Regions from separate parts of the Streptomyces sp. NPDC107471 genome, predicted to be linked through region 3. Evidence: riboswitches for the same ligand, from Rfam matches in the RefSeq annotation. Region 3 holds a riboswitch; each other region holds the start of a gene.
What was found. Region 3 has a riboswitch for cyclic di-AMP ahead of ACZ66S_RS17510 (M23 family metallopeptidase). Riboswitches for the same ligand answer to the same signal wherever they lie in the genome.

Region 1 (2,190 bases), on a different contig from region 3:
GAGGGCGGCAAGACCGTCTCGATCGAACTCCCGTGGACGGTACCGGCACAGCCGGTCACCGCGGCGGGACAGCAGGAGCCGTGACGGACGACAGGTGACCCGGGGTCAGCGCAGGCGCGGTGACGGCTCGCGGGGTGAGGCTCCCGGCCGGGCGGCGGTACGCGGCCTGATCACCTCGCGCTCCGTCGACCGGGGAGCCGGGTGCGAGGGTGCCGCGCTGCGCTCCGGCGAGCCGGGAGGAGACCTGCACTATGCGGGCCTTGGCGCCGGGTCGGAACAGCGAGCGGTGCAGGCTGGTGGTGGACGTGACGACCGGCCGGGCCGGCGGAGTGGCCGCGGGCGCGGCGACCCTGGTGGTGTGTCGGGGCCTGTGGTGGCTGCTCCCCCTGCTGGTCCGACGGGCGGGTCTCACCGGGGCGGCCGGCGCGGTGAAGAGGGCCGCCGCGACCACTGCGAGGAGCGGTGTGGTGACGTACGTGGCGCGCTTCTGGAGCAGCTCGCCGAAATTGCGGTCGGCGCGCTCCAGCGGCGTCTCGTTGCGGGCGGTGCACGGGCGGTGGTCGGCCATACGGGTACGGACAACCGCCTGAGCCCGTGTCACGCGCCCGCGGAAACCCGAGGGGACGGCGGGAGGTCAGGTCGCCGCCGTCCCCTCGGGGGCGTCACTTGACCCGGCCGTACCAGACGCTCTTCGTCCAGATCTTCTGCAGCCTCACCACGTCCCCGGTCTTCGGGGCGTGCCAGATCTTTCCCTTCCCGGCGTAGATGCCGACGTGGTAGACGTTCGAACCCGAGTGGAAGAACACCAGGTCGCCGGCCTTGCGGCTGCCCACGCCGATGTGGCGGGTCTTGTTGTACTGCTGGGCCGCCGTGCGCGGGAGCTTCTTGCCCGCCTTCTTGAACGAGTACAGCGTGAGCCCTGAGCAGTCGAAGCGGCGGGGCCCGGTGGCGCCGTACTTGTACGGCGAGCCCTTCTTGGAGGCCGCTACCTTGAGCGCCTTCGTCGCCGGCGTCGCGGCGGCGGCGTCTGCTGCGACACCCGGCACCACGACGGAGCCGCCCACGGCGGCGATGGCGAAGGCCGAGGCCGTACCGGCCCGGACCATCAGCGACGGGACACGATTGAGCGCAGTCATGCGCAACCCTTCGTCAGCCGCCTGTGAAGGATGACCTGTCGGATTCGGGCTGGCGAAGTTGCCCGGCCGCTGACGCGGCTTCACCCCAAGGGATGCTCGGCCCGGTCATGGCGTGACCGTTCCGGCGACCCGTCGTGCTTGGGTCCTCCACTCCTGCCGATCCACTCCTGTCGACCGGTCATCCGGGCGGCGGCAGGACTCGGCGTCCGCCCGGATCGCCCCGCCGCTGCGGCGGGGGCTTGTCGTCAGTCAGGGATCTTGGCGCACGGATGTCCCAAAAACCCAACGGAACCGGGGGTTTGTGTTGTTACTCACCACTCACCCGTTCGGGTGGACACCTGAACCAACGAGGGCGCGTCGAGGGGTCCACAGACCGCGCGACCAGCACAGAAACTCCTCATTCCCTCCCTGAACTACGCGCGTTGCGCAACCTCGGCGGGCCTGAAAAAGGAGCCGCGCCTCCTGCAAATGGCGGTACGTCTTTTGGTCCGTTTCAAACGCGCTCCGGACGCCCTGTCAGACCGCGGCGTCCGGAACCGCTGCCGATGCGTCAATTGCCGGACTCGGGGGGCACGGTGACCCTGGCCGTACGCCGCTCGCCGTCCAGCACCCGCAGGGCCCTCGCCAGCGTCTGGGCGTGCAGTTCGCGCTCACCCCGGCCGTGCATCAGCACCAGCGCGTCGCGCAGCTCGGCCGCCCTGGCCACCAGTGCCTGCGCCGCGCGCAGCCCGCCGTAGGTGTCCTCGCGCCGGGCCGGGTTGATCCGGCCCAGCAGGTCGACGACGTCGAGATAACGGTCGATCAGCTCGCCCTCGGCGCGTGTGAGCGCGGGCAGCGGTGGAAGGTCCGGCACCATCGACGGCTCACCTCGCGCCCGGCGTGGTGCGCGAGGACTTCCGGCTCGGGACGATCGCGTCCGCCAGGCCGTGGTCCAGGGCGCCCTGCGCGTCCAGGATCGTCTCCCGCTCGATGTCCGCGCTCACCTGCTCGGGGCTGCGCCCGGTGTGCCGGACCAGCAGCTCCTCCAGGCGGCCCCGCACCCGCAGCAACTCGT
Region 2 (2,190 bases), on a different contig from region 3:
GATCAGACGCTGCTCGGTGGCGTCGTAGCCGACGAGCTCCGGGCCGATCTGCTCGATGACGGCCAGGACGGCCTTCTCGACACCCTTGCCGTAGTAGCGGTTCGGGTCACCGTCGCGCAGCTCGATGGCCTCGAAGGCGCCCGTGGAGGCGCCGGACGGAACGGCGGCACGACCGGTGCTGCCGTCGTCGAGGCCGACCTCGACCTCGACCGTGGGGTTGCCTCGGGAGTCCAGGATTTCCCGGGCTACGACGACGTCGATGGACGGCACGAGCATCTCCTTCTTGGGATGTGACACGGTCCGCCGGGACCGCGGTGGGTTCTGCGAGACCGAGCCTAACCGGCTCGGGGGGATCGGCGACCGTGTGGACCGACCCATGGACAGAACCGAGAGTAAATTGTTTCCGAACTGAACAAAGACGGGCCGGTACCCGCGCATGAAAAAGCCCCGCCCCGGTGCGTACGGGGGAACACGCACCGGAGCGGGGAGCCCGTGGGGACGGGGGGGGTGACCCTCACGAGGTCTTCAGTATGAGGACCACGCCTGTGAGGGCACTGTGGTTCAGCCAGGTGTCACTTCAGGTGGAGCTGCTGGCCCGGAAAGATGAAGTCGGCATCGTCGATGATGTCCTTGTTCAGCTTGAACAGCTTCTGCCAGCCGCCCTTGACCTTGTGCTTCTCGGCGATCGAGCTGAGGGTGTCACCCTTGACGACCTTGTACTCGCCGTCGCCCTTCTTGACCTTCTTGCCGGTCGGCGTGGTGACGGTCTTCTTGGCGGCCGGACGCTCGGTCGAACGCGAGGCGCTCTGCTCCTCGGTCGAACGGCTGCTCGTGTTCGAGGAGCTGCTGGAGGAGGACGAGCTGCTGCTGCCGCCGTTGTAGGCGGCGCTGGACAGGCCCGTGCCGCAGACCGGCCAGGCACCCTTGCCCTGGGAGGCGAGGACCTTCTCGGCGACGGCGATCTGCTGGGCCTTGCTGGCCTGGTTGGCCTGCGCGGCGTACTGCGTGCCGCCGTACGCGGCCCAGGTGGAGGCCGAGAACTGCAGGCCGCCGTAGTAGCCGTTGCCGGTGTTGATGGACCAGTTGCCGCCGGACTCGCACTGGGCGACGGCGTCCCACTCGGAGGCGGTGGCGGCGGAGGCGCTGCCGGCCGCCATCAGCGGGGCGGCGATGGCGACACCGGTGACGCCGGCGAGCGCGGCGACGCGGGTGGCCTTGGACGGACGGCGGTGCTTGCCCTTGCCGGAAAACAGCATGGATCGATCCCCTCACCGACGCCTGCGAGGTGAGCTGTCGGGTTCGGGCCGGTTGAGTTGCCCGGTCGCGCTCGGCGCCTTGCGGCTCCTTGCACGGCTTCACCCCTAGCCGGTCCAGCGTGAACTGCTGGGTCCGGCGCTTACCTTGGGTCCCCCGCTCCTGCCTACGGCGCTTGACGCGACGACTGTTCCCGTACGGCCGCTGGCAGGATTCGGCGTTGCGACAGACGGGGCTCGGGTTGCCGAGCGGTCACGACCGTAGACACGCGCTCGGCGGAATTTCAAAGACGATCAGGGCTTCTGAGACTCATCCCACACTTTCACCAAAGTGGACATTCGGCGCGAAGCGTGACGTGAACTCCCGTTGTTTTTCAGGTCTTTTCGACCCTATTCCGCCCCTGTGTCGAGCGTCTGACCGGCGGAGATGTTGCTCGGGTCGGCCCCGATGCGGTCCCTGTTCTCGGCGTAGAGCGCGCGCCATCCGCCGTCGAGGCCAAGGGAGTCGGCGATGGAGGCGAGGGAGTCGCCCTCCTGGACCGTGTAGGTGGCGGCGTGCCGGCCGGTCGAGGAGGAGGCCGTGCTCTTCGTCGTGTTCTCCACGACACTGTCGCCGCGGTGCTTGCCGGAACCCAGGGCGCCGACGTCGACGAGGGCCGAAGAACTGCCCTCCTGCCACGACTTGTCCGCTTCGTCCTCTTCTGCGCTCAACACGGGCGAGCTGTCGGAAGGCTGTGCGTCCTGCTTGGCGGAACCCTCGGACTCCGAACCGTTCTTTTTGTCCGGCTTGGCCGAACTGTCACCGCCGGAGGGGGTGGCCGACGGCGAGGGCGTCGCGGACGAACCGTCCAGCGCGTCGAGCAGACCCGAGGACTCCTCGGAGTCCGACGAGTTGGAGGAACCGGATGAAGAGGAAGAACCGGAGGAACCGGAGGAA
Region 3 (2,190 bases):
ACGGCCACCCGCCCCAGCCGGCGCAGCACGGGCACCCGGCGCATCCGGTGCACGGGGTGCACCCGGCGGTGCCGTACCCCGCCTACAACCCGTACCGGACCTGACCGTCGTACGAGGGCGGTGCCTGAGCCGAGCCGGCGGGCGCCGGGCCGCGGGGAGGCTGCGGACACACCGACAGCCCTGGCGTCGGGGGGACGTCGTCAGGGCTGTCGGAGTTCGCGGGGGGGGGGAGCGTCAGGGGGTGAGGCCCTTGCCGCGCAGCCACGCCATCGGGTCGATCCCGTCGGCGGAGCCGCCCGGGTGGACCTCCAGGTGCAGGTGCGCGCCGGTCACGTTGCCGGTGGCGCCCACGCGGCCGATGACGTCACCGGTGGCGACCTTCTGGCCGACGCTGACGTTGATCGAGGACTGGTGGCAGAACCACAGCTCGGTGCCGTCGTCGAGGGTGAGGATCGTGCGGTAGCCGTAGGAACCGGCCCAGCCGGCCTCCGTGATGGTGCCGCTGTGGACCGCCTTGATGAGCGTGCCCGTGGGAGCGGCGAAGTCGAGGCCCGTGTGGTAGCCGGAGGACCACAGGGAGCCGGCCTGGCCGAAGGTCGAGGTGATGGTGTACGACGAGGTCGGCAGCGTGTACTGCTTGGCGAGCTCGGCGAGGCGCTCGGCCTCGGCCTTCTTCGCGGCCGCCTCCTCCGCCTTCTTCTTCGCGGCGGCGGCCTTCTCCTGGGCTTCCTTCTCCGCCTTGGCGGCGGCCGCGTCGGCCTCCTTCTCGGCGGCGGCCGCGACGGCCTGGGCGGCCTTGGTGTCGATCTGGTCCTGCTGGAGCTCGGCCTGGGCCAGGATGCGCGAGCGCAGTGCCTCGCCGGCGTCCGAGGTGCCCTCGGCGGTGTCGGCGGTGGTGGCGCCGACGCTGCTGAAGGCGCTCGTGTCGTCCGCGGCGGAGTCGGAGTCGTCCGAGATGAGCGAGCCCACGTTGGGCAGGTCCGGCATGGAGATGGAGACCGGCGGCTTGCCGGTGTTGGCGCTGGCCATCCCGCCCGCGCTGACCGCGGCTATGACGCCGACGCCCAGGACGGTGGAGCTACGGGCGAATCCGCCGCCACGCTGCTTGGCTACGCGATGCCGGCCTCGTACGGGGGCGAGGGAGTCCGCGGTCGGGTTCCACTCGCCGAGCGGAGCCTCGTCGTCGGCACGGTAGCCGCCGTACACGAGGGTGTCGCTCGGAACGTACGGCGCCTCGGGGGCAGGCGGGTTGGACGCCACGTGGGCGCACTCCTTTCCTTCCTTCTCGCCTACCGGGTTAGCTGACGGGTTCGGAGCAGGAAGGTCTCCTACGCGCGTATACCCACCGTGCTGCCACGGCGGACTACGAGCGATTCACCCCAAGGTGGTGGTTCCCCGGTTCCCTTGCGGAATTCGGCGCGTGAGCACGGAGCCGTCTCTTGTGACGGCTGGGACGACCGCGCTGCGTTATCGAACGTTAATAGACCCGGGGGCCCGATTCCAAGCTGTTCCGCTTGATCATTAACGAAACCCCGCTGGACTTACGGCCCATGAACGGCGAAAAACGGGCGAGTTGACCATGCCTCAGACAACACAGGGATGTTGACGGTGTGTCAGTTGTTATGCGGAGGGCGCTCATCCGCTCACCCCACGTGACGAAGGCCGTCGCGGCGCCTCCTGGCACGGAGGACCGCGGACGCGGAAAACACTCAGGGCCGGAACCCATTCACTGGATTCCGGCCCTGAGCCTTCAGTAGCGGGGACAGGATTTGAACCTGCGACCTCTGGGTTATGAGCCCAGCGAGCTACCGAGCTGCTCCACCCCGCGTCGTTGTGTGACCAGCATACGTCATCCGCGAGGTGCTTCGCGCCAGGGTTGTTCCAGGGGGCCCGGCGGCCGCGCGGGGCGGCGTACCGTGGCGGCCCTCACGGAGACGAGGAGGAGTCATGGCGGCAGCCGACGAGCGGCCGGTGGAGATCGGGAAGCGGGACGTCCCGCTCTCCGGCGGCCGGACCCTGCGGGTGACGGAGTTCGGCAACGGCAGCATCCGCCTGGCGGTGCACACGGGCTCCCCCTACGTGGTGACGAGCCTGCAGCAGATCGACGACGGGACCGTACTGAAGCTCTCCCCCGGCCGCGAGGGCTCCAACGCCCACCGGAACTGGGTACGGGACCACGGGGGCAGCGCG
Region 4 (2,190 bases), on a different contig from region 3:
GGTGTGCGGACAGGGCGCGCAGGTGTACGACGCCGGCGCGGACCGTCTGCTCTGGTCGGTGACCCTGGACCGGGAACTGGCCGAGACCGCACTCGGCAAGATCGAGGCGGAGGTGGGGCAGGTGTACGCGGCCGTGGACCAGGACGGTGTCGACGGGCTCACGCTCATCGAGCCGGGCTATCTGATGCCCCATCCGACGCTGCCCGCGGTGCGGGTCGGCCGGCGCGACGACCTGTGGTGCGAGCCGATCAGCAAGGTGCTGCTGCGCCACCCCTACCTGTCCGACGACGAGTTGGCGGGCACGGCGCGTTCGGTGGTGGGTTCGCTGGCGACGGTCACCATGTCGGGGCCCGGGACCGTCGAACTCCAGCCATGTGGTGTCACGAAGGCGACGGGTCTCGCGCTCGCGGCCGAACACCTGGGACTGGGGCCCGAGGTGACGATCGCCTTCGGGGACATGCCCAACGACATCCCCATGTTCGACTGGGCGGCCCACGGGGTGGCGATGGCCAACGCCCACCCCGAACTCAAGGCCGTGGCCGACGAGGTGACCTTGTCGAACGAGGACGACGGCATCGCCGTCGTCCTCGAAGGACTCTTCCCGCGGGCGTAGTTCCTAGTAGGCGCCGTACACGTTGTCGATGGAGCCGTACCGCTGGGCCGCGTAGTTGCAGGCCGCGGTGATGTTCGCGACCGGGTCGTACGGGTCCCACGAGGTGTTGGCCACGTGGTAGGCGGTGAAGGTCGGGTCGATCACCTGGAGCAGGCCCTTGGAGGGCGTGCCGGCGGCTGCGTTGGAGTCCCAGTTGTTGATGGCGTAGGGGTTGCCGGAGGACTCCCGGATGACGTTGCGGTAGATGCCGTCGTAGGAGCCGGGGATGCCGTGCTCCGCCATGACGGCGAGGGAGGCCCGGATCCAGCCGTCGAGGGTGTTGGGGTAGCCGAGCGTGGTCGCGGTCTGCAGGGTCGGGGTGGCCGCGGACGCGCTGGTCGCGCCGATGAGGGGCAGGGCCAGGACGGCGACTCCGGTCCCGGCGACGGCGAGCTTGCGGGCGAGACGGCTGGTGCGGGGACGGCGGTGCTGAGCGGCAGCGGGCATGGCGAAGTTCCTCTCCGTCGCCTGCGAGGTGAGCTGTCGGGTTCGGGCGGGAGCTGCCCGGCCATGCCTGCGAAAGGCATGACTTCACCCCAAGCCGTACCGGTATGTCCGAAGACAGCCGTTACGACGACTTACCTGGTTCCCCCGCTCCTGCCGTGGTTCTCGGTGGGTGTACGGGCGGTGGCAGGATTCGGCGTCCGCCCGACAGGCCGGGAACGTATGCGAGAGCACATGTCCGGAACAAGTGGCGAATTCACATGAGGTGCCTATTGACCTTGGTCGGAGGCATTTGCGGCGCTTGATCCTTTGCATTGGCCAAGCTTCAACTCGCGCACGGGAAAAGGCGGATCGAAAGATTCCGGATGTCCGCCGATCCGGCCGCCCAAGTGGGCCAAGTCACAGCCGAGCGCAAGAGGGGTAAAACGGTCAAGAAGTCTCAACTCGTGTTCAACCGGCCGTCCGTGGGATGTGCTTCTCCCACGTCCGGTGGAAGACCACCTCGCCGCCCTCGGTGCACACGACCTCGTCGGAGGTGACGAAGTTTGTCCCGTCACAGGTGATCTCGGAACGGGTCCGCACGGTCGTGTCCCAGCCGAGCTCGGGGCGGTGCAGCCGGATCGACCAGTCCGAGCGGGTGCGGGCGGACAGGGGGTCCTGCTCGTGGATCGTGTACGTCTCCAGCGTTTCCTCGGTGCACTCCAGGCCGTCGGGGTACACGCGCGTGCCGCCGTTCCGGGGGTCGGCCTCCAGCCGCCACTCGCCCCTGGCCACGTCACGGACGACCAGCAGGCCGGGGCGGGGTTCGTCCAGGGTGGCGGGGCTCCATCCGTCGGCGGCCGCGCCGTGGGCGGCCCCGGGCGGCCCGGACTGCTCCGGCTCCTCGAAGGCGATGTCCGCGTCCGTGTCACGCGCGCGTACCGGCAGTTCGAGGAAGCTCCCCGCCGGCTCCAGCGTGAACCCCGCCTGCGAGCCGGGCTGCGGCCAGATCCACGGCCAGTACGCGGAGGAGACCGCGAGCCGGATGCGATGGCCGGGCCGGAAGGCGTGCCCGGCGCCGCTCAGCTCGAAGGCCACCTCCTGGGTGGCCCCCG

Region 1: it holds a riboswitch for cyclic di-AMP, as region 3 does, so the genes downstream of both, ACZ66S_RS21775 (C40 family peptidase) here and ACZ66S_RS17510 (M23 family metallopeptidase) in region 3, are expected to answer to the same signal.
Region 2: it holds a riboswitch for cyclic di-AMP, as region 3 does, so the genes downstream of both, ACZ66S_RS31490 (transglycosylase family protein) here and ACZ66S_RS17510 (M23 family metallopeptidase) in region 3, are expected to answer to the same signal.
Region 4: it holds a riboswitch for cyclic di-AMP, as region 3 does, so the genes downstream of both, ACZ66S_RS08810 (transglycosylase SLT domain-containing protein) here and ACZ66S_RS17510 (M23 family metallopeptidase) in region 3, are expected to answer to the same signal.

The regions. Positions count from the first base shown of each region.
Region 1 covers NZ_JBVJPC010000006.1:130,412-132,601, forward strand. The annotation lists gene ACZ66S_RS21765 (ATP-binding protein) at 1-84, shown strand, start outside; gene ACZ66S_RS21770 (hypothetical protein) at 56-568, opposite strand; gene ACZ66S_RS21775 (C40 family peptidase) at 663-1,136, opposite strand; cyclic di-AMP (ydaO/yuaA leader) riboswitch at 1,140-1,273, opposite strand; gene ACZ66S_RS21780 (hypothetical protein) at 1,687-1,992, opposite strand; gene ACZ66S_RS21785 (ATP-dependent Clp protease proteolytic subunit) at 2,000-2,190, opposite strand, start outside.
Region 2 covers NZ_JBVJPC010000010.1:261,455-263,644, reverse strand. The annotation lists gene eno (phosphopyruvate hydratase) at 1-276, opposite strand, end outside; gene ACZ66S_RS31490 (transglycosylase family protein) at 573-1,256, opposite strand; cyclic di-AMP (ydaO/yuaA leader) riboswitch at 1,261-1,438, opposite strand; gene ACZ66S_RS31485 (transglycosylase family protein) at 1,644-2,190, opposite strand, start outside.
Region 3 covers NZ_JBVJPC010000005.1:17,507-19,696, forward strand. The annotation lists gene ACZ66S_RS17505 (PrsW family intramembrane metalloprotease) at 1-104, shown strand, start outside; gene ACZ66S_RS17510 (M23 family metallopeptidase) at 235-1,260, opposite strand; cyclic di-AMP (ydaO/yuaA leader) riboswitch at 1,272-1,429, opposite strand; tRNA gene ACZ66S_RS17515 (tRNA-Met) at 1,755-1,828, opposite strand; gene ACZ66S_RS17520 (hypothetical protein) at 1,948-2,190, shown strand, end outside.
Region 4 covers NZ_JBVJPC010000002.1:850,609-852,798, reverse strand. The annotation lists gene ACZ66S_RS08815 (HAD family hydrolase) at 1-613, shown strand, start outside; gene ACZ66S_RS08810 (transglycosylase SLT domain-containing protein) at 617-1,099, opposite strand; cyclic di-AMP (ydaO/yuaA leader) riboswitch at 1,103-1,277, opposite strand; gene ACZ66S_RS08805 (CocE/NonD family hydrolase) at 1,547-2,190, opposite strand, start outside.